DNA from 3 places in the Arthrobacter sp. 10T416 genome. Region 2 is predicted to be linked to each of the others. Evidence: predicted binding sites of a transcription regulator. Region 2 holds the regulator's gene; each other region holds the start of a gene.

Region 1 (9,526 bases), on a different contig from region 2:
TGCCATGTCCGACGGCGACGCCCTCCGACAGCTTGAGGCTGAGTACCGCCTGGCTGACAACGCCCACATCGCCAGCGGAGCCGCCCGGCTGCGCTGGAAACTGGCCGAACGGTGGCGCGCCGCCCTCAGCGAGCATCCCCGGCAGGCCGACCTGTTGCGCAGCCTGCTCAAGGACGGACGGGTGACCCCGACGGCCCTCACAGCCCAGTCACCCGAACTGGTGCCCCGGCTGGTTCCGGTCTGGTCCGTCAGCCCGTACCTGCTCCCCAGCCTCCTCCCTGCCGAGCAGCACTTCGATGCTGTGGTGATCCTCGACGCCGAGGCGACCTCGCTGCAGGCCGTCCTGCCCGCCGTCGCCCGTTCCCGCCAGGTCATCGCCTTCGGTGATGACAAGATCGCCAGCCCGCGCAGCTTCACCGTGGGGGTGGAACGGCTCGCCGCCGGAGAGAACCCGCACCACCCGGTCGACAGCGCCTACCGGGCACTGGCCGCCGTACTGCCGGTCTGGAACCTGCGGACCGTTTACCGTGCCGTCGACGAGGACCTCGTCCGGCAGTTGAGCAAGGGATTCTACGACGGCGAACTCCGCCGGCTTCCCGAGGGGCAGTCGGCGACCGGCCTGGACCGGGCGCTGACGGTGGAATACCTGCCGGACGGGACAGGCCTGCCCAGCGCGGACCAGGACGGCGTGGAATCGGTGGTCGCCGAGGTGAACCGCGTGGTGGAACTGGTCTTCGACCACGCCCGGCTCCGGCCCCGCACCTCGCTGGCCGTCGTCACGGGAAGCCTGCGGCACGCCGCGCGGATTGGCGAGGCCATCCGCCGTCAACTGCCGAACCACCCACTGCTCGGCAGCTTCTTCACCGCCGGCGACGAGTCGTTCCGCGTGGTGGACCTCGAACGTGCACAGGGGCTGGTCCGGGACCACGTGATCTTCTCGCCGGGATACGGCCGCACCCCGCACGGGCGCGCCCTGCACAGCCTCGGGCCGCTCTCGGCCGAGGGCGGCCGCGCGAAGTTCGTCCTGGCCATGACCCGGGCACGGCGCTCCGTACACGTACTCAGCTGCTTCCGTCCCGAGGATCTGGACGTTACCCGGCTGAGCCACGGCGCCGTGGACTTCTACGAGCTCCTGGACCGCGAAATCGCGGGCAACTCCGACCTGGGCAGCCCCGCATCCCGCGCGGCGGCCAGCGAACAGTCGCTGGGGGCCGACCCGCTGGTGGCAGATCTGGGCGACCGGCTCCGGGCCCGCGGGGCCAGGGTCTGGCACCAGTACGACGGCGTCGTGGATATGGTGGCGGCCGCGGACCCCATGCACACCATCGGCCAGGACGAAGCCGAGATTCCCAGCCCGGTGGCCATCGAGTCCGACGGAACCGAGCGGTACCGCCGGATGTCGGTGCGTGAGCGGAGCCGTCTCCGGCCGCAGCTGCTCGAGCGCATGGGCTGGCGGTACATGCCACTATGGACCATAGAGGTTTTCACGGATCCTTCCGCCTGTGCTGACCGGATCGGCGGATACCTCGGCCTGGAGAAGCCAGTTGCTCCGAGCCGGTCGCGGACCTCGCCCGGGTTCTCCGACGACATCGAGAACCTCAGCGTCGAAGACGGCCTGGAGGCCTACGCTCCGGCGTCAGCCGCAGACCGCGGTTAAACTCCGCGGATAAATTCCGCGGCTGAACTGCTCGGCGCCCGGCGGCACGAATTGAGAATTGCAGTAAGGAGGCCGGCGGCATGAGTGCTCACGGCAATAACGAAGACCACGTGGACCAGGACTTGGCCGACGACTTTGTCTACGCGGGCACCCCGGCTCCCGCGGAGCCGGAGGCCGGGGAACAGGATCCTGCGGACCAGGAACCCGCCGCGGAGGACGCCGGGGAAGCTGCGGACATGGCCCCCGGGGAACAGGATCCCGAGGACGAGGAACCCGCCGCGGAGGACGCCCCCTCGCAGCCGACGAAAACGGCGGCCGCCACAGCTGCCACCCGCGGCGTGCTGCCCAACAAGGCTGCAGAGGACGATCCGCGCCGCTGGGGCGACCAGCCCGGCAGCTACGACCACGATGCCTGGCTGCGGGAGCAGCGTCCGCCGCACTGGGGCTAGCCCGATCACCCGTCGGCAGCCGGTCAGCGGAACAACCCTTAGCCCGGACTGGCGCCGACCAGCACAAAGAACAACTTGCCCTGCGTCGATGCGCCGGCCAGCTTCAGCGCCTGCTCGGAAGTCGCGGTCACGACTATCAGACCGTCCGTCTCCTTGGCGTCGAGCCACTGGCCCGCCCGGCCGCCCTGGGCGGAGGTCCAAAGAACAGGAACGGCAGCGGCCAGAACCCTCGACGCCGCGGGCTGGGCCAGGCCGTCGCCGTTGGTGATCACCACGTTGACCAGCTGGCCGGGGGAGACCAGCTGGATCGAGGCGGGATCGGCCATCCGCAGCGGAACGGCCACCACACCCGGGGGACTCCCCGCCAGCAGGCCCGGCCCGACAAGTTGGGAATCCGCGAACAGCTGGCCCTTCCGCACGGCCACGGCCAGTTGCTTGCCCTCCAGCGCGGCCCGGCTCAGCGGACCGCCGGGGACAATGCCGGGCGGAACCTGGATCGCGACGACGTCGGAGGCATCCAGCACCCGTCCGGCCGGCAGGTCGCGGGCCGCTGCCCACGCCGGGACAGTCGGGGCCGGTGCCGGGGTCAGCTGCTGCACCGTGAGCCCGGCGGCGAGGCACAACAGGAGGGCCACAGCAAGCCTGCGCTGCCTGCCAAGCCAGCCGCGGAGGCGACGCCGACGATGGCTCTGGCGGCCGGTTCCGGGGCGGATGCGCGGAGCGGGACGCTGCGGCCCTGCAGGCCTGGGGCGCGGAACCGCGGCGGGGGGAGAGCGGAGGAGATGGTGGGCCATACGGCCACGCTATGACTGACCCGCACTCAGGCTTCAGGTGCCGGAGCGGCTATGTGGAAAACCGGAGGGACACCGGGCCGGGTGGCCCCGCCGTGTCCGGCGTGGGTCGCTAGCTGGCGGCCGCGGACGCCGTGGACGACGCTGCGGGCGCGGCCGGGGCGGCGGAGACTGTGCTGCCCTTGGAATCGCGCGAATCGGTCCGGTAGAAGCCGGAGCCCTTGAACACGACGCCGACGCTGTTGAACTTCTTGCGCAGCGTGCCTTCGCACTCCGGGCACGTCGTCAGGGAGCTGTCCGTGAACGACTGCACGGTCTCGAAGGCGTGGCTGCAGTCCTTGCAGGCGTATGCATACGTGGGCACTGGAATTCCTCCTTTGGGACAAACGAGCAGGTCCGGTGCTGCCTTAGCAGTCGCGGGGCCTGAGTGCCAATTCTATCACCGGCACGCCCGCCTCCGGAAAGCCCTAACAACGCCCAGGCAACGCCTAAGGCAAGCCCGGAAAAGCCCTACGAAAAGTCCGACAGGGGAACCACGCCCCCCGGCGTCAGGGCACAATCAACCTTCCGGTCGAACGGCTCCGTGGGAATACTGCCAGCCGGCAGGACCTCGCCGTCGTAAACGACGGCCGCCGTCGGCAGGGGCTGCCAGTGGTGGCTGCCGCCTGTGCCGGACCCGGCAGGGTGGGGGAGCAGGTCGGCCAGCGCCGCCAGAAATTTGTCGTAGTAGCCACCGCCCTGGCCGATCCTGTTGCCCGCGCGGTCCAGGGCCGTGGCGGGCAGGACGATCCCCGTCACACCGTCCATCACGGACGTGCCGAGCCGTTCCCCCACCGGCTCCTGGATCGGGGCGTAGCGGCTCGGGGCAAATTGCGACGCCGGAGTCCAGTACACCCAGCTCAGTTCCAGGTCCGGTTCGCAGACCGGCAACAGGACCCGGTGGCCGGCATGGTGGAGCGCGGCCAGCAGCGGCATGGTGGGCGGTTCGGAGGCGACACCCAAGTAGGCGGCGAACGTACGGGGCGCTCCGTCCGCGAGCCCGCACGCCCACTCCAGGCCGTGACGAGCCACCTCGGCGCCGGCGGCGTCCAGCTCCGAGGCAGACATGGCCGCCCGGCGCAGCCGGTGGCTGGATCGGATCTCTTCCTTCGTGCTCATACGCTGGTGTCCTTTCACCCGGGCGGCAGCATTGGTGCGGGCCGGAACGGCTGCCATGCCGACGTCGGAAATTACGTGAAGTTTTGCGCCCTCGGTTAGATTAGTCGAGTGATTACCCCCAACGCCTCCGTCCGTAAGGCCGTCATCCCCGCTGCGGGCCTCGGCACCCGCTTCCTTCCCGCCACCAAGGCGATGCCGAAGGAGATGCTGCCTGTGGTCGACAAGCCGGCCATCCAATACGTGGTCGAGGAGGCGGTGAACGTTGGGCTCAACGACGTCCTGATGATCACCGGACGCAACAAGCGCGCCCTCGAGGACCACTTCGACCGGGTCCCGACGCTGGAGGCGACCCTCGAAGCCAAGGGCGACACCGCCAAACTGGAGTCCATCCAGGCCGCCAGCAACCTCGGCGACATCCACTACGTCCGCCAGGGCGACCCAATGGGCCTTGGCCACGCCGTTCTGCGCGCCAAGCAGCACGTCGGATACGAGCCGTTCGCCGTCCTGCTGGGCGATGACCTCATTGACGCCCGAGACGAACTGCTCAGCACCATGATCGAGGTCCAAGCCAAGACCGGCGGGTCGGTCGTGGCCCTGATCGAGGTCGAGCCGTCGCAGATCAGCGCTTACGGCTGCGCCGACGTCGAGGTGGTTGAAGGCGAAGAGTACGTCCGCATCAAGCAGCTCGTGGAAAAGCCCGACGCTGACGAGGCCCCCTCGAACTTGGCCATCATCGGCCGCTATGTCCTGCACCCCGCCGTGTTCGAGGTCCTGGAGCGCACCGAGCCCGGCCGCGGCGGCGAAATCCAGCTCACCGACGCCCTGCAGGAACTCTCCGCCGGGAAGGGCGAGGGCTACGGCGTGTACGGCGTCGTCTTCCGCGGCCGCCGCTACGACACCGGTGACAAACTCAGCTACCTCAAGGCCTGCGTCCAGCTCGCCTGCGACAGCGAGGACCTCGGCCCCGGCCTGCGGGAATGGCTGCCCGGCTTCGCTTCCGGCCTGACCAAATAGTCCCGTGGGGGGCAGCTTCACCTGGCCGGTGACCCTGGAATGCGGGGACCTGGTGCTGCGGCCCATCCGCTACCGGGACCGCAAGGAGTGGAGCGCCCTGCGCGCCCGCAACGACACGTGGCTTGCCCCCTGGGAGGCGTCCAATCCGGTGCCCGGCGGCGGTTTGCCCGACTACCGGCAGATGGTGCGGTCGCTCAAAGCCCAGGCGGCCCAGGCCACCGCGCTGCCGTTCGTCATCACCGCTTGGACGCCCGGATTCCGGGAACCGGTCATCGTCGGCCAGCTGACCGTCTCCTCGATCGTGTGGGGCTCGGCGATGATGGCCACCCTGGGTTACTGGGTTGACGAGAGCCGTGCGGGCCAGGGCATCGCCCCCACCGCGGTGGCGATGGCGACCGACCACTGCTTCCGGACCCTCGGGTTGCACCGGATGGAAATCAACATCCGCCCGGAGAACGGCCCGAGCCTGCGGGTAGTGGAGAAACTCGGGTTCCGGGACGAGGGCTACCGGCCGCGTTACTTGCACATCAACGGCCGCTGGGCAGACCACCGGACCTTCGCTCTGACGTCCGAGGAAGTGCCCGAGGGACTCCTGGCCCGGTGGCTGAAGAGCAGCCCCGGGCGGGCGCCGGAAACTCCCGCCTGACCAGCAGTTTTGACATAAATCCAGTGATTTGCCAGTTGCCTCGCGACACACCGCCGGCAATGCCGTCCGCTCCGCCGTCTTGCTCATACCGTTTTGACTGTGGACTTCCCTCTTAGCAGCTCAGTGATCCTTGTCATTGCTGTTGCGCTCTGGATCGTATGGGTCGCTCCCTACATGCTCCGGAACGGCCGCCCCCAGCTGCAGTCGGCGGGGGAGCTCCGGATGGATGCCGCGGATGTAGGAAAAGCAGACCCCCAAGCCGGGATCGTCATGAAGATGGCGCCCCCGCAGGAGACATCGATGACGAGTACGCAGCGCCCCTCACCAGCTCCCGCTCCCGTTGAGCACGACGCCGGCCGCACGCCGGCCGCCCCGGCGTTCCGGATCCGCTACGGGCGCCTGAGTGTCGCTTTGGTGGGGCTGGCCTCGCTGCTGACCGGAGTGGTTGCTGCCGGCCTGCGGCTCTTCGGCATTGGCTCCGGTTGGCTGCCTGCGGTGGCCCTGTTCGTCGGGGTGGCCGCCGTCGTCCTCCTCCGCAGGCTCGCTGTCCGCGACCGCCGGCGCAAGGTCAACGCGGCCTTCCGTTCGGCCATGGGCGCCCCTGCGGGCAGCTCCGCCGCAGAGGCAGCCCGACCCGACGCCCACCGCCCCGAGGCTCCCGCCAAGGAAAGCCCGCTCTTCGACGCCGAGGCCGGCGCACCGGCTCCCCAGCCCGCCCCGAAGCCGCTGACCGCCGAGGAACTGCGCCAGGCTGCCATGGCCGAGGCAGCCGCCTCCGGCGACACCTCTGTCCGCCGCGTCGGCGACCCGTCCACCGCGGAAGGAGCCAGCTGGGAACCCGTGCAGGTTCCGAAGCCCACTTACGTGGAAGCGCCGAAGGCCGAGCGTGCCGCACCGGAACCTTTGGACCTGCCGGAGGCGCCGAAAGCCGTCGGCAAGCCCTCCCTCAAGCAGGGGACCGTCCGCCAGCCGGAAGCGCCCGCCGCCGAGCCGAAACAGCTTGGCAAGGGTCAGAGCGCGCTGAGCAACCTCGACGACGTTCTCCAGCGCCGCCGCGCCTGACGCAGTTTTCCGCCCCGGGCAGCCGACGTACCGGCCGCCCGGGGCTTTTTTGTCTCCGGCTGGAGGTAGCCTGATCAGCATGACGAGGATTTGCGTTGCCGGGGGAACCGGACAAGTAGGCCGCGAGGTGGTGCGGCAGGCTCTCGAGGGCGGCCATCAGGTGGCCGTCCTGAGCCGCCGCCCGCCGATGCAGGGCACCGGCAGCAACACCGCGGGGGCCGAGTATTTCCGTGCCGACGTCTCGACCGGTGAGGGGCTGGCCGCCGCGCTGGAAGGGGCCGACGTCGTGATCGATTGCCTTGAAGGACGCTCGGGAAAGGCCATGAAGGGCTTCGCCGACGGCGGGGCGCGGCTGCTCGCTGCAGCCCAGGACGCCGGCGTCGCGAAGGCGGTCCTGTTGTCCATCGTCAATTGCGACCGCAGCACCTTTGGCTACTACAAGTCCAAGGCAGCCAAGGAACGGGTCTACGAGCACTCCGGCCTCGAAACGCTGACGCTGCGGGCTACACAGTTCCATTCCCTGCTGAGCGGACTCTTTGGCGCCGGTGCCAGGGTCGGGGTGATTCCGGTGGTGCGCGGCGCCCGCTTCCAGCCGATCGCGGCCGCAGAAGTCGCCGCAGCTCTGCTGGACGCTGCCGTTGAGGCGCCGGACGGTACTGGCCACCGGGTCAGGACCATCGGGGGTCCGGACATCGCCGCGATGGGCGAACTGGCCGCCACCTGGAAGCAGGCATCAGGCTCACGCGCCAGGGTGGTGGCATTTCCGCTGCCGGGCGGGATGGGCAGGTACCTGCGTGCCGGCCTGAACCTGGTCCCGGAAGGGCGACACGGCACTCAGTCATTCGCGGGCTGGCTGGCAATGAACGCCGATAGTTTGTAGCCTAGGAACGTTGATTGCGCCGTTCCCACGGGAGCGGCGTTGTTGCGGGGCTATAGCTCAGTTGGTAGAGCGCTTCGTTCGCATCGAAGAGGTCAGGAGTTCGAATCTCCTTAGCTCCACAATTTGCAGAGGTTTTTGAGCCCCTGCACTGTTGGAATAAACACTTTGCTAACACTTTGGGCCGACCGGCGACCCAGGGGCGCTCGATACCGAGCGTGAGGGCTTCATTAGACCCTTTTCCCATAGACCTTGTTCGGCACGGGTCCGGCAGGTCTGACGGTCTACCTGCTCTCGGTGTCCGGGCTTTTGGACTCTGACCACGCGGTCCAGTCCTGCGGATGGATGGAAGGCCTGCCAATGAGGTAGCCCTGCGCGGCCGTCATGCCGAGCGACGCCACTGCGGCGAGTTCTTCGGAGGTTTCGATGCCCTCGGCGATCACCGTGGCCCCGATGCGGCGGGCGAACTCGACCATGGCTGCGCCCAGGGCCTCCTGGCCCTGGTTGTCGTCGATCCCCGCGATGAGGCTGCGGTCCAGTTTGATGATGTCGGGCCGGAGATGGAGGATGTGGCGCATCGAGGCGAAGCCGGAGCCGGCGTCGTCCACGGCGATGCGCAGTCCTTCTCTCCGTAGCGGATCGAGCGCGGCCGTCAATGGGGCGTATTCGTTGACTTCAACCCTCTCTGTCAATTCGAGGACAATCCGTTTCGGCGGCAGGCCCGACCGGCGGAGGAATCCGGGCAGTCGCGGGTCCAGACACGTCTCCGGGGAGAGATTCAGGGCTACGTAAATATTCGGCGGGAGGGCCGGGGCGGTCTCCAGGGCCTTCTCCATGGCGGCGAATTCGAGTTCGCTGAGCAACCCGACAATGGCTGCCTCGCTGAACCAGAACTCCGTTCCGGCCGTACCCTCATCGACGAAGCGGGTCAGTGCCTCGACCCCGATCAGGCCACCGGTTTCGAGACTGCGGATGGGCTGGAATGCAGTCAGCAGCCGGTCCTGGTCGAGCATCAGTTGGAGTTGTTCGCGGTTGCGGGAGTCGATGGCCTCCCGTGCCGTCAGTGGCGGGAGCAGCCTGCTCGTTCCCTCGAACCCGGCGGGGTGGTCCTGCCCTGCCGGGCGGACGGTGCCGGAGACTTCCACCCACACGGCACGGCCGTCCCGGTGCCGGCACCGTGCCACGACTCCGGTCCAGGCCGGCCCCGGCGCCTCCGCCACTTCGGACTTGGCGCGGGCCAGATCGGCGCCGTCGATGACCAGGTCACACCGCTGGCCGAGCAGCTCTTCCGGGGCCCATCCCACGATGCTCTCGCTGGCCGGGCTGGAAAACGTGAAGAGTCCTTGGTCGTCCACGGCCCAGACCCATTCGTGGCTGGTGGTCAGGACGGTATCCATCAGCTGGGCGGTCGCCCTCGTGCGCCGCCCCTCAGCCCGGTGGCGTTTCCGGAAACGGACGGCGAGGACGACAGCCATGGTGACAGGCGCCAGGATCAGAAGGGCGGCCAGCAACTGGTCCCTGGGCTCTTCCAATAGGCCGCTCGGATCAAGGATCAGGACCGCGGCGCCGATCAGGGCGAACACCAGCTGCACAACAAGGACCACTACCAGGACGTCCCGCACCCGCGACGCCGAATGTCTGACCGCCATGCCACTACCCCCAGGTTGGTGCATTACGCGTACCGCCGCGGGCCCGTAAGGCACCGCGGTGAGCAGCCCGCCATTGAACGGCTCAACGCGAGCGTACTACGACACCGCCAGGCCACGGGAGGGGACGGGAAAGACTCGCTGTGCCGCTTCTGATGCCCTGCCGTTCCTAGGACGGTCGGGTTAGAGCCATGACCGGCGTCGGGCTGCCGCCTTTTTCCTTACC
Region 2 (9,510 bases):
TCTGCGCCTCGTCGAGGATGATGAACGCGTCGTTCAGCGTGCGCCCGCGCATGTACGCCAGCGGGGCGACCTCGATGGTGCCGGCGGCCATCAGCCGCGGGATCGATTCGGGGTCCATCATGTCGTGCAGGGCGTCGTAGAGCGGCCGCAGGTAGGGGTCGATCTTGTCGCTGAGCGTGCCGGGCAGGAAGCCCAGCCGCTCCCCCGCCTCGACGGCCGGGCGGGTCAGGATGATCCGGTTGACTTCCTTTTGCTGCAGCGCCTGGACGGCCTTGGCCATGGCCAGGTAGGTCTTGCCGGTGCCGGCGGGCCCGATTCCAAAAATCACCGTGTTCGCGTCGATCGCGTCAACGTAGTTTTTCTGGTTCAGCGTCTTGGGCCGGATGGTCTTGCCGCGGCTGGAGAGGATGTTGTGGGTCAGGACCTCCACCGGATTCTGCAGCGACTGTGTGCGCAGCAGGGACACGAGTTGCTGGAGAACGGCGGGGGTGATCACCGTTCCGCGTGCCACGAGTCCCCGCACCTCGTTGAGCAGGCGCATGATCCGGGGCACGTCGGCGGCCGGGCCGTTGATGGAGAGTTCATTGCCGCGAACGTGGAAATCTACGTTCGGGAACTGGGTTTCAATAAAGCGCAGGGCCTCGTCGTGACTGCCCAGGGATTGCACCATCTGATCGGAATTGTCGAAGACGACCACCTCCGTCCGCAGGCCTGGGAGGGAGTGGGGGAATTCCCCTGCGGTGCGCTCGCTCGCGCTGATCCGCGCCTTGCCGTTGGCTGCTTCAGTCATAGTGTTGGCCCGCGGGCCTCTGGTCCCCTCCAGTTCGGAAACGGTCGCCCGCTGCAGTTGCCGGCCGACGGCGGTCGGGGCCGTCCGCGCCGGGTTCCAGCGGGTCCTTCCATCTTACGCCAGTGCAGTCCCGTGGCCGCGCGGGCCGGGCGGCGGCGTCTTTAGGTATCAACTTCATATCGGCCTCATATCGTTCCCGTTGCAGTTCGTCCGGCAGCCCGCAAACCCGGCTGCACTCCAAGGCCGCTGTGACATGCTGGATTGGGCCCTTCCCGGCACGAGCCGGATTCGACGGGGCAACAGCAAGGGAACCAGACCATCAGCAGGCGTGGAATGACCAGGACAACTGCAGGACGGCGTACGCGCCGCGGCCTGTTGCGCCTTGTGCTGCCTGCCGCCGTCGCCCTCGCACTGTCCGGCTGCGTGGCCACGCCCCAGCCGGGGATCACAAACTCGACGACGCCGTCACAGGCGGTTCCGGGGCCAGCCGCAGGGATCGCCACCACCAGTGCACCCCTGGAGTCCACGCAGGCGTCCAACAAGGCCCCGGTGTACTGGATCGGGCGCAGCAACAACAACGTTTTCCTGTACCGCGAATTCCGGGATGTCTCCCAGGACGACAATCCGATCACGCGGGCCCTGCGGGTCATGATGTCGGAAAAACCCCTGGACCCTGACTTCTTCACCCCGTGGCAGAACCCCCGGCTGCTGGCCACGTCGATTTCCGGCAAGAACGTGATCACCGTGGACGTCTCCGCGGATGCGTTCAACAGCAATGTCGACGGCGACATGGCCGAGCGCGCTATCCAGCAGCTGGTCTACACAGCCACCGCGGCCGGGGCCAGTTCCGGGCTGACCGATACCGGGCAGCAGATCCAGGTGGTAATCCTCGTCGACGGCCATACCGACTACGTCGCCTTCAACCGGGTGCGGCTCGGCTCCCCCACATCACGCAGCGCGGGAATGGTGGCGCCGGTGTGGATCATTGATCCGCAGGAGGGCACCCAGGAAGCCGACGGTTCGGTCAAAATCTCCGGCCGGAGCACCGTCCCCGGCGGAAAGCTGCACTGGGAGATCCTGCGGGTCGACGGCACCAACAAGACGCCCTATCTCAACGGCAGCGTCACGGCGTCCGCCGACGCCGCCCAGTCCGGCCTGTTCAACATCTCCGTGAACCTCGGCCAGGGGAATTACGAGGCACGGGTCTCGCAGGTGGACCCGACCGGCAAGGTTCAGGACCTCAACGTCGATACCCGCGGGTTCACCGTCCGCTAGCCCGGCGGTTTACCAGCGGCCGAGGATGTCGCTGGCCACAACAGTGGCGGCCGGGCCCGCGGTGGACGAACGCAGCACGTGATGGCCCAGCAGGGCCGTGACCGCACCGGCATCACAGAGCCGGGTCACCTCACGAGGGCTGATCCCGCCTTCGGGCCCAACGATCAGAAGCACCTCGCGGGACCCTCCGCCGTCGCCGGCGTCGGCATGCCAGGCCTCCAACACCCGCCGCAGCGGCCGGACCGCGTCCTCATGCAGGATCACGGCAAGGTCCGCGGCGGCGACGGCGGCCTGCAGCCCGTTGGCGTCCACGGCGGCGCGGACCTCCGGGATCCAGGCACGCCGGGCCTGCTTCGCGGCGGCCGTCACCACCGACTGCCATTTAGCGTGGGCTTTGGCTGCGCGTTCGGGTTTCCACCGCACGATCGAGCGCTCCGCCTGCCAGGGGATCACGGCGTCGATCCCCAGCTCGGTCGCGGTCTCCGCGGCGAGTTCGTCGCGGTCGCCCTTGGCCAGGGCCTGCACCAGCACGAGCCGCACCTCCGGCCGTGGCTCCTCGGCCAGGGCACCGCACTCCACCGTCAGCTCCTGCGGCGCCACGGCCGTGACGGTGCCGGTGATGCGTTTCCCGGCGCCGTCGGCGATGTCAACGGACTCCCCCACAGCCAGCCGCTTGACCGTCACCGCATGGCGCGCCTCGGCGCCGTCCAGGACGAAGTGCGCGCCGGGAACCAGCTGGTCCAGGGTGCCTGCGGGGGTGAAAAAGACGGGGTTGCTCACTGCTACAGGTTACCCAGCCGTCCCCGCAGCTTTGCGAACACGCCGCCGCTGGCTGCGAGCTTGCCTTCGGTGAACTGCTCGCCGCGGAGTTTGGCGAGCTGCCGGAGCAGGTCCTCCTGGGCGGCGTCGAGTTTGCCGGGCGTGTCCACCTGCAGGTGGACCTTCAGGTCGCCACGGCCGTAGCCGCGCAGGTGAGTCACACCCAGGCCACGGAGGGTGATGACCTCGCCGGACTGGGTCCCGGCCTTGACGTCGATCTCCTGTTCGCCGTCAAAGGTTTCCAGGGTCACTTCGGTGCCCAGGGCTGCGGCCGTCATGGGGATGTTCAGGCTGGCGTGCAGGTCATCGCCTTCGCGCACGTAGGTGGAGTCGCTGTTGACCCTGATCTCGACGTACAGGTCTCCCGCGGGGCCGCCGGCGGGACCGGCCTCGCCCTGGCCGGAGAGCTGGATGCGGGTGCCGGTGGCCACACCGGCGGGGACCTTCACGGTCAGGGAGCGGCGGCTGCGGATGCGGCCCTGGCCGGCGCACTCGTTGCACGGGTCCTTGATGACGGTGCCGAAGCCCTCGCAGCTTCCGCACGGGGCCGTGGTCATGACCTGGCCAAGGATGGAGCGCACGGCGCGCTGGACCTGGCCGCTTCCGCCGCAGATGTCGCAGCGTTCGGGGTGGCTGCCCTCGCGGCAGCAGGAACCCTCACACGTGGGGCAAGTGACGGCCGTGTCCACTTCCAGCTTCTTGTTGACGCCGAACACGGCGTCCCGGAGGTCGATCCGAACGCTGATCAAGGCGTCCTGGCCGCGCCGGACCCGGGACGCGGGACCGCCCTGGCCGCCCGCCCCGCCGAAGAACGTCTCGAAGATGTCCTGGAACGCGAAGCCCTGGCCGGCGTAGCCGCCGCCGAATCCGTTGTCCGTCCCGTTCTCGTTGCCCGTGGTGTCGTAGACGCGGCGTTTCTGCGGGTCGGAGAGGACCTCGTAGGCGTGGGTGACCGCCTTGAAGCGCTCCGAGGCGTCATCACCGGGATTGACGTCCGGGTGCAGGGTCCGGGCAAGCTTGCGGTAGGCCTTCTTGATCTCTTCGCCCGTCGCTTCGCGGGAGACTCCAAGAACGTCGTAGTGGCTGCTCAAAGTGTGTATCTCTTCCTTTTTGTACTGCCAGTGGGGCACTGCCTGGTAGAGGCAACAAAGTGGTGACCGGGTCCGCCCGTCAGGGGCCGAGGATCCGGGACAGGTAGCGGGCCACCGCGCGCACGGCGGCCATGGTGGTGGGATAGTCCATTCGGGTGGGGCCGAGGACCCCTACCTTGGCAGTCGCGTCCGGCCCGTAGCCGGTGGCAACCACGGAGGCTTCAGACAACCCGTCGTAGGGGTTCTCCCGGCCGATGCTGACGGTGACGCCGCGGGGGTCCTGGGCCATGTCGCTAAGCAGCCGCAGCATCACTACCTGCTCCTCCAGCGCCTCGAGGACGGGACCGATGCTGAGCGGGAAATCCACGTTGGAGCGCGCCAGATTGGCCGTACCGGCCATCACCATCCGCTCCTCGCGGCTGCTGGCGGCCAGGGATTCCAGCCCCCGCGCCAGGGCCTGGGCGGGGCCGCGCCGCACCGGCGGGCAGCTGTCCACCACGGCCTGCAACGACTGCGGCAGCAGGCTCAACCGCGTCCCGGCGAGCCGATTGAGGAACAGGGCACGAAGCTCTGCCAGGGCGTCGTCGCCGAAGTCCTGTCCGACGTCGATCACGCGCTGTTCCACCTTGCCGGTGTCCGCGATCAGCACCGTCAGTACTTTGCGCGGGGCCAGGAGCACGAACTCTATGTGCCGGACGCGGGCGCGGCTCAGCAGCGGGTACTGGACCACGGCCACCTGGTTGGTCAGCTGCGACAGCAGCCGCACGGTCCGGTCAAGGACGTCGTCGAGGTCGTCGGATCCCTCAAGGAGCGCCTGGATAGCCCGGCGCTCCGCCTGCGACAGGGGTTTGACCGCAGAGATCTGATCCACGAACAGGCGGTAACCCTTGTCCGTTGGGATCCGGCCGGCACTGGTGTGCGGTGCCGTGATCAGGCCCTCGTCTTCCAGTGCGGCCATGTCATTGCGGATCGTCGCGCTGGAAACGCCCAAATGGTGGCGCTCCACCAACGCTTTGGACCCCACGGGCTCGCGGGAGTGGACGTAGTCCTCGACGATGGCGCGCAGCACTTCGAGTTTGCGTGGCTCGCTCACGCTCCACCTCCAATCGACACGTATCGCTTCGCCGGTGCCGGCCGGTCCTGAATCCCCCGGTTAGCACTCGACATGCCTAAGTGCTAACCAGTCTAATATGAGTCGCGCCGTTGTTAGCATTGGATTCGCTGCGGGCGTGAACCCCGGGAACCGTGTCTCCGGGCAGACAACGCGCCGCGCCCATGGTCCTTCCCCGAATTTCCCGAGTGCAAAGCAGTGTGTAGCAGATGTCGTACGAGAACTGGGGTGCGCAGGATCTCACCGCGCCCGCCAAGGCCCAACTGCCCGAGATCCCGGTGGAACGCGGAATGGTGCTGGAGGACGTGCAGTCCGGCTGGGTCGGCGCCGTGACCCGGGTGGAGAAATCCGGGGGTATGTACGTCGTGGCCCTGGAGGACCGGCGCGGTAAGTCGCGGTCCTTCCGGCTGGGCTTCGGTTTCCTGCTCGAGGGGCAGCCCATCCGGCTGATGCCGCCGGCCCCGCGGGCTGCCCCGGCCGGCCCCGCCCGGAGCGTCCGGACCGCGTCCGGTTCCGTCCGCGTCGAAGGGCAGCGCGCCCAGGTGGCGAAGGCCAGCCGGATCTGGGTGGAAGGCAAGCACGACGCCGAACTCGTTGAGAAAGTCTGGGGCGATGACCTGCGGGTGGAGGGCATCGTCGTCGAACCCCTGCACGGCATTGACGACCTCGCCGTCGCCGTCCGGGACTTCCGGCCCGGCCCCGGTCGCCGCCTGGGCGTCCTCGTGGACCACTTGGTCCCCGATTCGAAGGAATCCCGCATCGCCGACGCCGTGATGGCGTCCCCGGGTGCCGCCGGCAACGTCCTGATTGTCGGCCACCCGTATGTGGACGTCTGGCAGGCGATCAGGCCGGCGGTCCTCGGCATTGAACGGTGGCCCGTGATTCCGCGCGGCGTGGACTGGAAGACCGGCATCCTGACGGCCTTCGGCTGGCCGCACAGCACCAAGGAGGACATCGGCCTGGGCTGGCAGAAGCTGCTCGGCGCCGTGCGCAGCTACGCGGACCTGGAGCCCTCGCTCCTGGGCCGGGTGGAAGAGGTTATCGACTTCCTCACTGTGCCCTAACGCCGGCCGGGTGCGTCGTCCGGCGGCCGGAGCACGTATTCTTGAAGGGCGCCTGCTGCGAACTGCGGCAGCCGCTGCTCGTTGCCGTACCGCAGCTCCACCGCAATCCAAAGGATGAAACGTGTCAGAAGACGCACGCGAACACCCGGACCACCAGGCCGGTCACGACCAGCCTCCGTACCACGGCGTTCCCGCCAATGCACTGCCGCTGACGGCGGCCGAGGACCGGCAGTGGGCCACCCTCGCGCACTTCGGCGGCATCCTGGGTTGCATCCCCGCACTGCTGATTTACCTGATCTTCAAGGACCGGGGCCCGTTCACCGCCCAGGAATCAAAAGAGGCGCTGAACTTCACCCTGCCGCCCACCATCGCCGCGGTGGTGGCCAATCTCCTGGTCTTTATTCCGGTGGTCGGCAACTTGTTCGCCGTGCTGGCGACCCTCATCTGGATCGCCCTCGCCTGCTTCTCCGTCGCGGCCGGCATCCACGTCAACCGTGGCCAGCCGCACCGCTACGACTACAACCTCCGCTGGATCAAGTAGCGCCGGACTAATTGCGCCGGGTCATGCAGGTCAGTCCGGCAGGATCCGGCGGACAACGGCGTCGGCCAGCAGCCGGCCCCGGAGGGTCAGCACTAGGCGCCCCTTGAAGGCAGCCGCCGGGTCCACCAGGCCGTCCGCAATCAGACCGGCGATGGCGTGGCGGCCGGTGTCGCCCAGGCCGCCCAGGCTGGTAATCGCCAGGCCGGTCACCAGCCTCGCTTCGAGCATCACGCGTTCCATGTCCCGGGTTTCCGCGTCGAGGGTTTCCCTGCCAGCCGCGGGTGACACACCCGAGGCCAGCCGCCCGGCATAAGCCGTGGGATGTTTGACGTTCCACCAGCGGACGCCGCCGACGTGCGAATGCGCCCCGGGGCCAATCCCCCACCAGTCGTCCCCGCGCCAGTAGGCCAGGTTGTGCCGGCAGGCCTGGTCCGGGGTGCGCGCCCAGTTGCTGACCTCATACCAGCCCAGGCCAGCAGCGGAGATCAGTTCTTCGGCGAGCTCGTATTTGGCCGCGTGGTCGTCGTCGTCGATCCCCGGCACTTCGCCGCGGCGGATCTGGGCGGCCAGCTTGGTGCCGTCCTCCACGATCAGCGCGTAGGCGCTGATGTGGTCCGGTCCATAGGACAACGCGGTTTCCAGCGAAAACCGCCAGTCATCCAACGACTCGCCGGGAGTCCCGTAGATCAGGTCCAGGCTCACCGCCAGGCCGGCGTCCCGGGCCCACTGGACGACCTGCGGCACACGGCTGGGCGTGTGCGTTCGGTCCAGGACCTTGAGGACGTGGGGCACTGCGGACTGCATACCGAAAGACACCCGGGTGAACCCGGCGTCCGCGAGCAGCTGGAGGGATTCGGGCGTGACCGAATCCGGGTTGGCTTCCGTGGTGACTTCGGCGCCGGGTTCCAGGCCCCAGGTACCGATCGCGGCGGCGAGGATCTTCGCGAGGTCCTCCGCCGGCAGCAGCGTGGGTGTCCCGCCGCCGAAAAACACCGTGCCCAGCCGCCGCTCCGGCAGGCCCGAGGCCTTCAGGACCCGGCCGGCGAAATCGACTTCGGCGACGGCTGTGCTGGCATACGCGTCCTGCGAGGCGCCGCCGCCCAGCTCCGTGGCGGTGTAGGTGTTGAAGTCACAGTAGCCGCAGCGGACGGCGCAGAACGGGATGTGGACGTAGAGCCCGAAAGCCCGGTCCGCGGCGCCCTCCAGCGCCTGGGCGGGCAGGAGCCCGTCCGACGGCGCGGGGTCACCGAGGGGAAGCGCGCTTGGCATGGCTACTTCTTGGCCTTGTCCTTGGACTCTTCGGTGGTCAGGGCGGCGATGAAGGCTTCCTGCGGTACCTCGACGCGGCCCACCATCTTCATGCGCTTCTTGCCTTCCTTCTGCTTCTCGAGCAGCTTGCGCTTACGGGTGATGTCACCGCCGTAGCACTTTGCGAGGACGTCCTTGCGGATGGCACGGATGCTCTCGCGGGCGATGATCCGGGAGCCGATGGCTGCTTGGATCGGCACCTCGAACTGCTGCCTCGGGATCAGTTCGCGCAGTTTGCCGGTCATCATCACTCCGTAGGCGTAGGCCTTGTCGCGGTGCGTGATGGCGCTGAAGGCGTCCACTTGTTCGCCCTGGAGCATGATGTCCACCTTGACGAGGTCGGCGACCTGGTCGCCGTCGGCCTTCCAGTCCAGCGAGCCGTAGCCGCGGGTCTTGGACTTGAGGATGTCGAAGAAGTCGAAGACGATCTCGGCCAGCGGCAGGCGGTAACGGATCTCCACCCGGTCCTCGGACAGGTAGTCCATGCCGCCCATCACGCCGCGGCGGCTCTGGCACAGCTCCATGATGGCGCCGACGAAGTCGTTCGGTGCCAGGATGGTGGCGGAAACCATCGGCTCGCGGACCTCTGCGACCTTGCCGGTGGGGTATTCGCTGGGGTTGGTGACGTGGACCACCTTCTTGTCCTCAAGCGTCACCTCGTACTCCACGTTTGGCGCGGTGGAGATCAGGTCCAGGTTGTATTCGCGTTCGAGCCGCTCACGGGTGATCTCCAAGTGCAGCAGGCCCAGGAAGCCCACGCGGAAGCCGAAGCCCAGGGCAGCGGAGGTTTCCGGTTCGTAGACCAGCGCGGCGTCGTTGAGCATCAGTTTCTCGAGCGCGTCGCGGAGCACCGGGTAGTCGGTGCCGTCCAGCGGGTAGAGGCCGGAGAAAACCATCGGCTTGGCGTCGGCGTAGCCGGCGAGGGACTCGCTGGCGGGTTTGGCCAGGTTGGTGACGGTGTCGCCGACCTTGGACTGGCGGACGTCCTTCACGCCGGTGATCAGGTACCCGACCTCGCCGACGCCCAGGCCCTTGGACGGGGTGGGTTCCGGGGAGCTCACACCGATTTCAAGGAGTTCGTGGGTGGCGCGGGTGGACATCATCTGGATGCGTTCGCGCGGGTGCAGCATGCCGTCCACCACACGGACGTAGGTGACGACGCCGCGGTAGGTGTCGTAGACGGAGTCGAAGATCATGGCGCGGGCGGGCGCCGTCGGGTCGCCGACCGGAGCCGGGAGGTCGTGGACGATCTTGTCCAAGAGGGCTTCGACGCCGGCGCCGGTCTTGCCGGAGACGCGCAGTACATCGTCCGGGTCGCCGCCGATCAGGTTGGCCAGTTCATCGGCGTATTTTTCCGGCTGGGCGGCCGGCAGGTCGATCTTGTTCAGGACCGGAATGATCGTGAGGTTGTTCTCCATCGCCAGGTAGAGGTTGGCGAGGGTCTGCGCCTCGATGCCCTGGGCTGCGTCCACGAGGAGGACGGCGCCTTCGCAGGCTGCGAGGGACCGAGA
Region 3 (9,526 bases), on a different contig from region 2:
CGGCCGGCGACGTCGTCCTGGTCCTGGCGGCCCGGGAATCAGTCGAGGCGTTGATCGAGCAGCTTCATGGCCTCAACGTCCAGGACGTCGGGTCCATCTCGGTCACCACCCCTGACCTGGTGCTGTCCGATCGGGCGGACAAGGCCGTGGAGGCGGCGCCCGGGGAAGGCGCCGATGCGGTGATCTGGGACGAGGTCTCGCGGCAGACCGGGGAGGAATCCCGGCTGACGTGGAGCTTCCTGGCGTTCCTGGCGCTGGCGACGCAGCTGGCCGCGATCGGAATCGTCACCGATTCGACCATCGCAATCGTCGGTGCCATGGCCGTCGGCCCCGAATTCGGCCCGCTCGCCGCGCTGGCAGTGGCCCTCGTCCGGCGGCAGTGGCGGCTGGGACGCAGCGCCTCGCTCGCTCTGGGTGTGGGTTTTCCCGTGGCCATGCTGGCCGCGGCCTTCACCGCGTGGCTTTCCGTTCCGCTGGGGCTTTTCCCTGCCGATGCCCTGGACCGCGGCTCCGCCGTCGAGTTCATCTACCACCCGGGACCTTACTCGCTGATCGTCGCCCTGCTGGCGGGCACCGCGGGGATGCTGTCGGTAATCGGCCGGCGCTCCGCAGCCCTGATCGGCGTGTTCATCTCGGTCACCACCGTCCCGGCGGCCGGTTTTGTGGCGGTGGCCCTGGTCCTGGGCGAGTACCAGAAGGCGGCTGGTTCGGCCCTGCAGCTGTTCGTGAACCTTGCCGGGATTGTGGTCTCCGCAGTGGCGGTTCTGGTCTTCTACCGGCTCATCGCCAAACGCCGGCCGCCGGCTGCCGCAGGCGCCCTGCAGCCCAACGCACACCACCTGAGGCCCTGAGGCCCTGAGTCCCCGAAGCCCTGAAGCCCTGAAGCCCTGAAGGGACGTTACTTCCAGCCGGTCGCCTCGGACAGACGCTGGCCGAAGACAGTGGCCATGGAGGCCACGTAGGTTCTGGTCAGGTGGTTGTTGTCCTTGTAGACGAAGGTGTTCCCGACGATGCCCGGGCATGACTTTCCGTCGCAGATCAGATCCGTCATGTCCACGATCGACAGCCCAGGTATTTTGCCCCGCAGCGCCGAGAGGGGACTCTTCGCCGCGAGCACGTCGCGTTGGGCGCGCACGCAGTCCGGGCTGGCACTCCCCTTCTCGGCCGCACACTCGGCAATGTTGAAATTGAAACGCGGGTTGTCACGTATGGCCACGACGTCCACGTGCCGTTCCGTCCAGAACCTTGCGGTTGCTTCGAAGGACGGGGACAGTTTTTCCGCCGGGGAGGAAACCGCCGCCGCCGTTCCCACGGTGATGATGGCGTCCGGCGGATTGTCGGTGACCTCCTCCGTCACAGCCGCGTTGAACGTGTCGCACGGAATCGAACGCCCCTGGGCGGAGATCGAGTAGCGGCAGCCTGCCCGGAGTATCGAGTACACACGCCAGCCGTTCTGCTTGCCGGCCGCATCGATGGCTGCCTGCCATTGCTGGGCATGGGAATCCCCGAGCACGAGGATGGTCTTGGTGGGTTTGCCGGACAGTGAGTTTTGCGAGCAGTTGCCCTTGAGTGAATGGTCTTCCGGCTCGAGGTCACCTGTACAGCGGTTGCCGAGGCCGGCCCAATCGTTCTTGAGCTGTTCGGGCAGGGGCAATGCAGGGGCGTCGCTGTCGGCTGCACTGACAAAACCCGGCAGCAGCGCGATGGCGCCGGGGTTGTTCCGTGCCGATTCGGACATAACTGCCTGCGCCTGGAGGTGCTGCCGGAGCTGCACGCCGGACAGGGGAACGGCGACCACGGCGAGACACAGCACGACCGCGAGGGCGGCCCGCCGTCGTCGGACTTCCGGCCATGCCCATGACCGCCACGGGCGCTCGATGAAGCGCGTGGTCAGGAAGGCGAGTCCGAGGGATGTGGCGATGATCAGGGTGCCGGAGAGCCAGCCCGCCTGTTCCTTGCCGCTCCAGGTCAGGGCCAACACGAGAACCGGCCAGTGCCACAAGTACAGGGCGTACGAGTTGTCACCCAGTTTGACGAGGGGCTTGGAACTGAGGAAGCGGTCGATACCCCAGCGGCTGTTCGTTTGTCCTGCCAGGACGACGCAGCTGGCAGCCAGTGTGGGCCACAGTGCCACGAAGCCCGGGAACGCCCCTTCCACGTCGAGGATAAAGCCGCAGCTGACCATCGCAAGGACGCCCACCCAGCCGAGGACCACGCGGAGCCTGCGGGAAAAGAACGACAGTCCCGGCAGGAACAGTGCCAGCAGCGTGCCGAGCGCAAATTCCCAGAGACGCGCTCCGGTGTCGAAATATGCCTGCGACTGGTTGGTGGCCGTGTAAACGATCGAGTAGGTCAGCGAGACCAGGAAGATGGCCGCGAAGATGTAAGCGAGCAGCGCGCGGTACCGGAGGTCGTATTTGCGCGCGACCACGGCAGTGCCGGCGAAGATGAGGGGCCAGAGGATGAAAATCTGGCCCTGGATCGACAGCGACCAGAAGTGCTGGAGTGGGCTGGCCAGGGCATGGTCCGCCGCGTAATAGTTGACGGCTTCCGCCTGCAGTACGCGGTTTTCGGCGTAGAACAACGACGCCCAGCTCTGAGCGACGACGTCCGGGAAGCGAGTTCGGGGCAGCAGCACGTAACTGGCCAGCAGAGTCGTCAGGATGACCACGGCCGCGGCGGGCAGCAGCCGCCGGAAGAGGTGCAGCCAGTGCTTCAGCAGGGCCATAGGCGAGCCGCTTTCGTAGCGGCCCACGAACTGCAGCGTCATCAGGAACGCGGAGATTAGGAGAAAGACATCGACGCCGCCGGACACACGCCCGAACCAGACGTGATAGGTGGCAACCATCAGGACGGCCAGCGAACGCAGCCCCTGGATCTCCGGCCTGTATTTGCGTCCCGGGGCACGACGCCTACCGGCCCTGGGTTCGCGCGGGGACACAACACTTACCGCTCCGGACATGAAAAACCCCCAAAAAATACTCAAGATAGCAACCGCAACTATACCGTCCGGGGTAGACGCGGAGCCCGGATGACGGTGGTCCGCCCAGGGCAGGACTCGGACGGACGGGCCGCAAACGGAAGAAGGACCGGACCAGCAGTGCTGGTCCGGTCCTTCTTTTGCGCCTAGCGAGTGCGCGGAAACCTTAGTGCTGGTGTCCGGCGTGCTCGTCTTCTTCGGCCGGCTTTTCCACCACGAGGGTTTCGGTGGTGAGGACCAGCGCCGCGATGGACGCCGCGTTGCGGAGGGCCGCACGCGTGACCTTGACCGGGTCGATGACACCGGCGCCGATCAGGTCTTCGTATTCGCCGGTCTTGGCGTTGAAGCCCTGGTTGACGGCGGATTCGGCCACCTTGGCGACGACGACGTAGCCGTCGAAGCCGGCGTTCTGGGCGATCCAGCGCAGCGGCTGGGTCAGTGCCCGGCGGACGATGCCCACGGCAGCTGCCGCGTCGCCGTCGAGCGCCTGGACTGCCGGATCCTCGTCGAGCGCCTTAAGGGCGTGGATGAGGGCGGAGCCGCCGCCGGCCACGATGCCCTCTTCAAGGGCGGCGCGGGTGGAGGACACGGCGTCCTCGATGCGGTGCTTCTTTTCCTTCAGCTCGACCTCGGTGGCTGCGCCGACCTTGATCACGCCGATGCCGCCGGCCAGCTTGGCCAGGCGTTCCTGCAGCTTTTCCTTGTCCCAGTCCGAGTCGGTGCGGGTCAGCTCGGCGCGCAGCTGCGCGACGCGGGCGGCGACGTCCTCGGCGGAACCGGCACCGTCAACAATGGTGGTGTTGTCCTTCGTCACGGTGATACGGCGGGCGGTGCCGAGCACCTCAAGGCCAACCGAATCCAGGCTCAGACCCAGCTCCGGGGACACAACCTGGGCGCCGGTGAGGGTCGCGATGTCCTGCAGCATGGCCTTGCGGCGGTCGCCGAAGCCCGGTGCCTTGACGGCAACGACGTTCAGGGTGCCACGGATGCGGTTGACGATCAGCGTGGAGAGAGCCTCGCCGTCGACGTCTTCAGCAATGATGAACAGCGGCTTGGAGCTCTGCAGCGCCTTCTCCAGCAGCGGCAGGAATTCCTGTACGGAGGAGATCTTGCCCTGGTTGATCAGGATGAGGGCGTCCTCAAGGACTGCTTCCTGGCGTTCCGCGTCGGTGACGAAGTACGGAGACAGGTAGCCCTTGTCGAACTGCATGCCCTCGGTGAGAACCAGCTCGGTCTGCGTGGTGGAGGACTCCTCGATGGTGATCACACCATCCTTGCCGACCTTGCCGAACGCCTCGGCCAGCAGTTCGCCGACCTCGTCGCTCTGCGCGGAAATGGCGGCCACGTTGGCCACCTGGGTGCCCTCGACCGGGCGGGCGTTCTCGAGCAGGCGGGCTGCAACGGCCTCGACGGAGACCTCGATGCCGCGCTTGATCTGGCCCGGGGCGGCGCCGGCGGCTACGTTGCGCAGGCCTTCCTTGACCAGGGCCTGGGCCAGCACGGTGGCCGTGGTGGTGCCGTCACCGGCGACGTCGTTGGTCTTGGTGGCGACCTCCTTGGCGAGCTGTGCGCCAAGGTTTTCGTAGGGGTCGTCCAGTTCCACTTCGCGGGCGATGGTCACACCGTCGTTGGTGATCGTGGGGGCGCCCCACTTCTTGTCCAGCACGACGTTGCGGCCGCGCGGGCCAAGCGTGACCTTGACCGTGTTGGCGAGCTTATCGATGCCGGCTTCAAGCGACCGGCGGGCAGCGTCGTTAAACGCAAGCTGCTTTGCCATGGATTTGTCCTTTCAAGACAGAACCCCGCGCAGCCGTCCCGTTCTAAAGTGACGGAGCGGCGGCGCGGGGGTCCAAGAGAGTTACTTTACGACGATCGCCAGAACGTCGCGGGCGGACAGCACGAGGTACTCGACGCCGCCGGTCTTGACTTCGGTTCCGCCGTACTTGGAGTAGATGACAACATCGCCGACGGCGACGTCTACGGGAACGCGGTTGCCGTTGTCGTCAAAGCGGCCGGGGCCAACTGCGACAACTTCGCCTTCCTGCGGCTTCTCCTGCGCGGAGTCCGGGATAACCAGGCCGGAAGCCGTGGTCTGCTCAGCTTCGAGCGGGCGGACAACAATACGATCCTCAAGAGGCTTAATAGAGACCGACACTCGGACCTCTCCTTTTCATCAGCAAATTCGTGGACGTTGAAGCTGTGGTGCCAAGGCGTACAGACCGTCGTCGCGGTGCCGGCAGCAGCCAGGCTGGTGAAGCTTCAGGTGTTAGCACCCGCCTAGGGAGAGTGCTAACGACGACTCTATGTAAGGTGTTAGCACTCGGTCAAGGTGAGTGCCAGAAGTTCGTCGTGGGTGAACGCCTGAGACGGACATGCCCATCCTTCGCGCCGGCCGATGGACATGCCCAATGGTCCCGATGCGCATGCCCAGTCCTGGCTCTGAACAATGGACATGCCGGTTGGGGCGTGTCGCCGCTGGACATGTCCCGCGGAGTGCTTGCGGACATGCGCGACGTTGACGCCGAAGGATGGACATGCTCATTGGTGGGACCTGACAGTGGACATATCCGGGTTATGCCCAGTCCTGGCGCTGAAGAATGGGCATGTCCATCGCGGCCCCGCTCTGAACTAGGGACATGTCCGAGGAGTACTTGCGGGCACGCTCAACGTTGGCGCCGAAGGATGGACATGTCCAGTGGTGGCACCGACCAGTGGACATATCCGGATCATGCCCACTCCTGGCACTGAAAAATGGACATGTCCATCGTGGGCGGTAGGCGGCACCCGCCGGAACCCGACACCCCCAGCCCCGCCTACTCCCCGGCGAGGTCCTCGTAATCCCAGTCCTGGCCGTCGTCGTCCTCGTCGATGCGGGGGGTCGAATTGCGTTCGCGGTACAGGACGAAGCCGCCGGCGAGTGCAGCCAGCGCGCCCAGCGCCAGGAAGATTATGCCGCCAACCTTGGCTGCGGCGTAGGTGTCACGGATGGCCCGCGCCTCGTCCGTTGCGTCCTTCACGTCCTTGCCGCCCACCGAGTAGACGGTCGCGTTGAAGGAATCCAAAAAGAAGATGATGACCAGCAGCGCCACGCACACGACCGCGACCACGCAGCCCGCGATCAGGGCCGGTCGCGCAAAACGCGCAATGCCCGTGCTGCGCACGGCCTCCGCCGCGGCCTCCCCGCCGGTTTGCTCGCTGGTGCCTGCCGTGCCGAAGTCGTCTGTGTCCCTGCCGTTCATGCCGTCCAGCCTATCGGTCGCGCCCGGCGTTCCGCGCCTGAACTACGCTTGATGGCATGGCTGAGACGACGCAGGACCAGATCGCCCCGCTGCTCAATCCGGAAGGCTGGGAGCTGCTCGCGTCGCTCGGGCCCTACCGGGAGGAGGAGGCTTTCCGCCTGAACGCCTCGCTCCGGAGGGCCGGGCACTCCCCCGAACTGGTCTCCGCGGCACTCACCCAGTCCCGGCTGCGGACCAAGGCCGAGGCCAAGTTTGGCGAGTTCGCGCGGCAGATGATTTTCACCCGGGCCGGCCTGGAACAGGCCACACGGCTGACCGTGGCTGCACGGCATGCGCAGCGCTTCGCCGAGGCCGGGGTGGCCCACGTGGCGGACCTGGGCTGCGGCCTGGGCGCCGACTCCATGGCTCTGGCCTCCCTGGACATCACGGTCACCGCCGTGGAACTCGATGAAACCACCGCCGCCTGCGCCACCATGAACCTGATCCCGTTCCGGAACGCCACCGTCGTCCACGCCGACGCCGCCGCCGTCCCGCTCGAGGGGATCGACGGAGTCTGGCTCGACCCTGCACGGCGCACCACCTCGTCCTCGGGAACCAAACGGCTCTGGGATCCGGAAGATTTCTCGCCGCCGCTGTCCTTTGTGGAATCGCTGGCAGGTTCGGGCCGCGCCGTGGGCGTGAAGATGGGCCCCGGCATGCCGCACGCCTCCGTGCCCGCCGGCTGCGAGGCCCAATGGGTTTCGGTGGGCGGCGACGTCACCGAGGTGGCGCTCTGGTTCAACGCGGTCCGCCGGCCCGGAATCCGGCGCGCCGCGCTGGTCCTGGGGCCGCAGGGCGCCGCGGAACTCACCAGCACCGAGGACTTCGACGCCGGACCCGAGGCCCCCGTGGGCCCGGTGGAGGGCTACCTCTATGAGCCCGACGGCGCCGTGATCCGCGCCGGCCTGGTGGCCGACGTCGCGCTCCAGCTGGGCGGGCACCTGCTGGATGAACACATCGCCTACATCTGCGCACCGGACCTGCGCGACAGCCCCTTCGCCCGCGCTTACAAGGTCCTGGAAGTGCTGCCGTTCAACGTCAAGCTCCTCAAGGCCTGGGTGCGGGACAACGGCGTCGGCGTCCTGGACATCAAGAAGCGCGGCACCGCCGTCACTCCTGAGGAACTCCGCAAGCAGCTGCTCCCGGGCGGCAAGACCGGCAAGAATGCGGCGAAGAAGACGGCCACCCTGGTCCTGACCAGGATCGGCGAGGAACGGGTGGCCATTTCGGTGGAGCCGGTGTCAGCCGAGTCCGCCTGAGCCCAACGGCCCGAGCCGAGTCCGCATAAACAAACAGGCCCGCTACAGGCCCGCTACTGGGCGCGCATGAACTCCTCGGCGGCACGGACCTGCTCGGCGTCGGGCCGCACGCCGGTGTAGAGCACAAACTGTTCGAGCGCCTGGATGGTGGCCACTTCGGCTCCGGTGATGACGGGTTTGCCGGCCGCGCGTGCCGCCTTGATCAGGGGTGTCTCGGCTGGCAGGGCGACGACGTCGAACACCACCTTCGCGGCGTCCACTGCGGCTTGCGGGAAGGACAGCGCGTCGGCGTCCGGGCCGCCTGCCATGCCCACCGGCGTCACATTGATGAGCATGTCCGCGGCCCCGGCGCCCGTCCCCGTGGCGGGAATCGCCGCGAGCCAGTCGAAGCCATACAGGCCGGCGAGTGCCCGGCCGGCCTCCTCGTTGCGGGCGATGATGGTGACCCGCCGGAAACCCGCATCGCGGAGGGCCGCCGCCGTCGCCTTCGCCATGCCGCCGGCGCCCAGCAGCCACACCGAGTAGTCGGCGGGGACCGCGTTGCGCTGCAGCAGCTGCTCGATGGCGGTGTAGTCGGTGTTGTACGCCGTGAGCCGGCCGCCGTCGTTCACGATCGTGTTGACCGACTCGATCGCCCGTGCCGACGGGTCCATCGCGTCCACCAGGGCGATGACGTCCTCCTTGTAGGGCATCGACACCGCACACCCGCGGATCCCGAGGCCCCGCACGCCGGCGATGGCCTGGGCGAGGTCAGTGGGGGCGAAGGCCTTATAGATCCAGTTCAGGCCCAGCTGGTCGTAGAGGTGGTTGTGGAAGCGCGTTCCGTTGTTGCTCGGCCGGGCCGAGAGCGAGATGCACAGGGTCATGTCTTTATTCAGGATGGGCACAGCACAATTAAACGCCACCCCGCCGCGGCCGCCCCATGTGAACACTCTCACGTAACAGCCGCCACCTGGCCGCCAGTCCGCCGCCACCCCTGCACTAGACTTGGAGCACCGTTGCCGTGCCGCAGCAGGCCGCTTCCGCGGCGGACGCCAACGCCGACGCCGACGGTGGGGACAAACCGTCAGTTCAGGCCGTCATTGGGGCAGTCGGTTCAGGCCGTCACGCATCACAGCACAACCGGGCATTCATGGCGCGCAGCACTGGCGGGCGACACAACAGCGAAGGGACCACATGAAGATTGATTTCGCTTCATCCGGGCAATCAACTCTTGGTGTGGAATGGGAACTCGCGCTAGTCAACGCAGAGACCGGTGAACTGGCCTCCGTGGCCGGCGAAGTGCTCCGCGGCGTCGCTGCCCGGCACCCCGAACTGAACGAGGATGACGAACACCCGCACATCAAGCAGGAACTGCTGCTGAACACCGTGGAACTCGTCACCGGCATCTGCACCACCGTGGCGGAAGCCAAAGCGGACCTGAACAGTTCACTCGCCGCTGTCCGCGAAGTGACCGACCCCATGGGTGTGGAGGTCTTCTGCGCCGGCAGCCACCCGTTCAGCCCCCCGCAGCTGCAGCCCGTCACGGACAAGGAACGGTACGCGAAGCTGATCGACCGCACCCAGTGGTGGGGCCGGCAGATGGTCATCTACGGCGTCCACGTGCACGTAGGCCTGGACAGCCGCGACAAGGTCCTGCCCGTCCTGGACGGACTGGTCAATTACTTCCCGCACTTCCAGGCACTCTCCGCGTCCAGCCCGTTCTGGGGCGGCGAGGACACCGGCTACGCCTCGCACCGCGCGCTGATGTTCCAGCAGCTGCCGACGGCGGGACTGCCGTTCCAGTTCGCCAGCTGGCAGGAATACGAGTCCTACGTCCAGGACATGTTCACCACCGGGGTGATCGATACCCTCTCCGAGATCCGCTGGGACATCCGCCCGGTTCCCAACCTCGGCACCATCGAAATGCGCATCTGCGACGGCCTGGCCACCATTGAGGAAGTCGGCGCGATCGCGGCCCTCACCCAGTGCCTCGTGGACGAGTTCTCCACCATCCTGGACAACGGCGG

The links. The regulator HrcA, encoded in region 2, represses chaperone genes, less so after heat shock. The targets are predictions, from matches to a motif close to TTNGCACTCGNNNNNNNCGAGTGCNAA.
Region 1: a site for HrcA is predicted at 3,305-3,331, ahead of AC1DBE_RS09705 (FmdB family zinc ribbon protein). Genes of this name have one in related genera too.
Region 3: a site for HrcA is predicted at 5,294-5,320, ahead of groES (co-chaperone GroES). Genes of this name have one in related genera too.

The regions. Positions count from the first base shown of each region.
Region 1 is NZ_JBFTHI010000007.1:106,707-116,232, forward strand. Features, by position in the region: gene AC1DBE_RS09690 (AAA family ATPase) at 1-1,657, shown strand, start outside; gene AC1DBE_RS09695 (hypothetical protein) at 1,738-2,106, shown strand; gene AC1DBE_RS09700 (RcpC/CpaB family pilus assembly protein) at 2,145-2,741, opposite strand; gene AC1DBE_RS09705 (FmdB family zinc ribbon protein) at 3,010-3,261, opposite strand; gene AC1DBE_RS09710 (5-formyltetrahydrofolate cyclo-ligase) at 3,408-4,055, opposite strand; gene galU (UTP--glucose-1-phosphate uridylyltransferase GalU) at 4,164-5,069, shown strand; gene AC1DBE_RS09720 (GNAT family N-acetyltransferase) at 5,074-5,715, shown strand; gene AC1DBE_RS09725 (hypothetical protein) at 5,839-6,777, shown strand; gene AC1DBE_RS09730 (SDR family oxidoreductase) at 6,857-7,657, shown strand; tRNA gene AC1DBE_RS09735 (tRNA-Ala) at 7,704-7,776, shown strand; gene AC1DBE_RS09740 (sensor domain-containing phosphodiesterase) at 7,939-9,303, opposite strand.
Region 2 is NZ_JBFTHI010000001.1:417,758-427,267, forward strand. Features, by position in the region: gene AC1DBE_RS01895 (PhoH family protein) at 1-790, opposite strand, end outside; gene AC1DBE_RS01900 (GerMN domain-containing protein) at 1,124-2,065, shown strand; gene AC1DBE_RS01905 (16S rRNA (uracil(1498)-N(3))-methyltransferase) at 2,075-2,845, opposite strand; gene dnaJ (molecular chaperone DnaJ) at 2,848-3,975, opposite strand; gene hrcA (heat-inducible transcriptional repressor HrcA) at 4,055-5,068, opposite strand; gene AC1DBE_RS01920 (DUF3097 domain-containing protein) at 5,296-6,150, shown strand; gene AC1DBE_RS01925 (DUF4870 domain-containing protein) at 6,272-6,691, shown strand; gene hemW (radical SAM family heme chaperone HemW) at 6,722-7,960, opposite strand; gene lepA (translation elongation factor 4) at 7,963-9,510, opposite strand, start outside.
Region 3 is NZ_JBFTHI010000007.1:81,330-90,855, reverse strand. Features, by position in the region: gene AC1DBE_RS09635 (DUF389 domain-containing protein) at 1-851, shown strand, start outside; gene AC1DBE_RS09630 (acyltransferase family protein) at 899-2,962, opposite strand; gene groL (chaperonin GroEL) at 3,147-4,757, opposite strand; gene groES (co-chaperone GroES) at 4,839-5,135, opposite strand; gene AC1DBE_RS09615 (hypothetical protein) at 5,794-6,219, opposite strand; gene AC1DBE_RS09610 (class I SAM-dependent methyltransferase) at 6,276-7,517, shown strand; gene AC1DBE_RS09605 (shikimate 5-dehydrogenase) at 7,571-8,404, opposite strand; gene AC1DBE_RS09600 (glutamate--cysteine ligase) at 8,694-9,526, shown strand, end outside.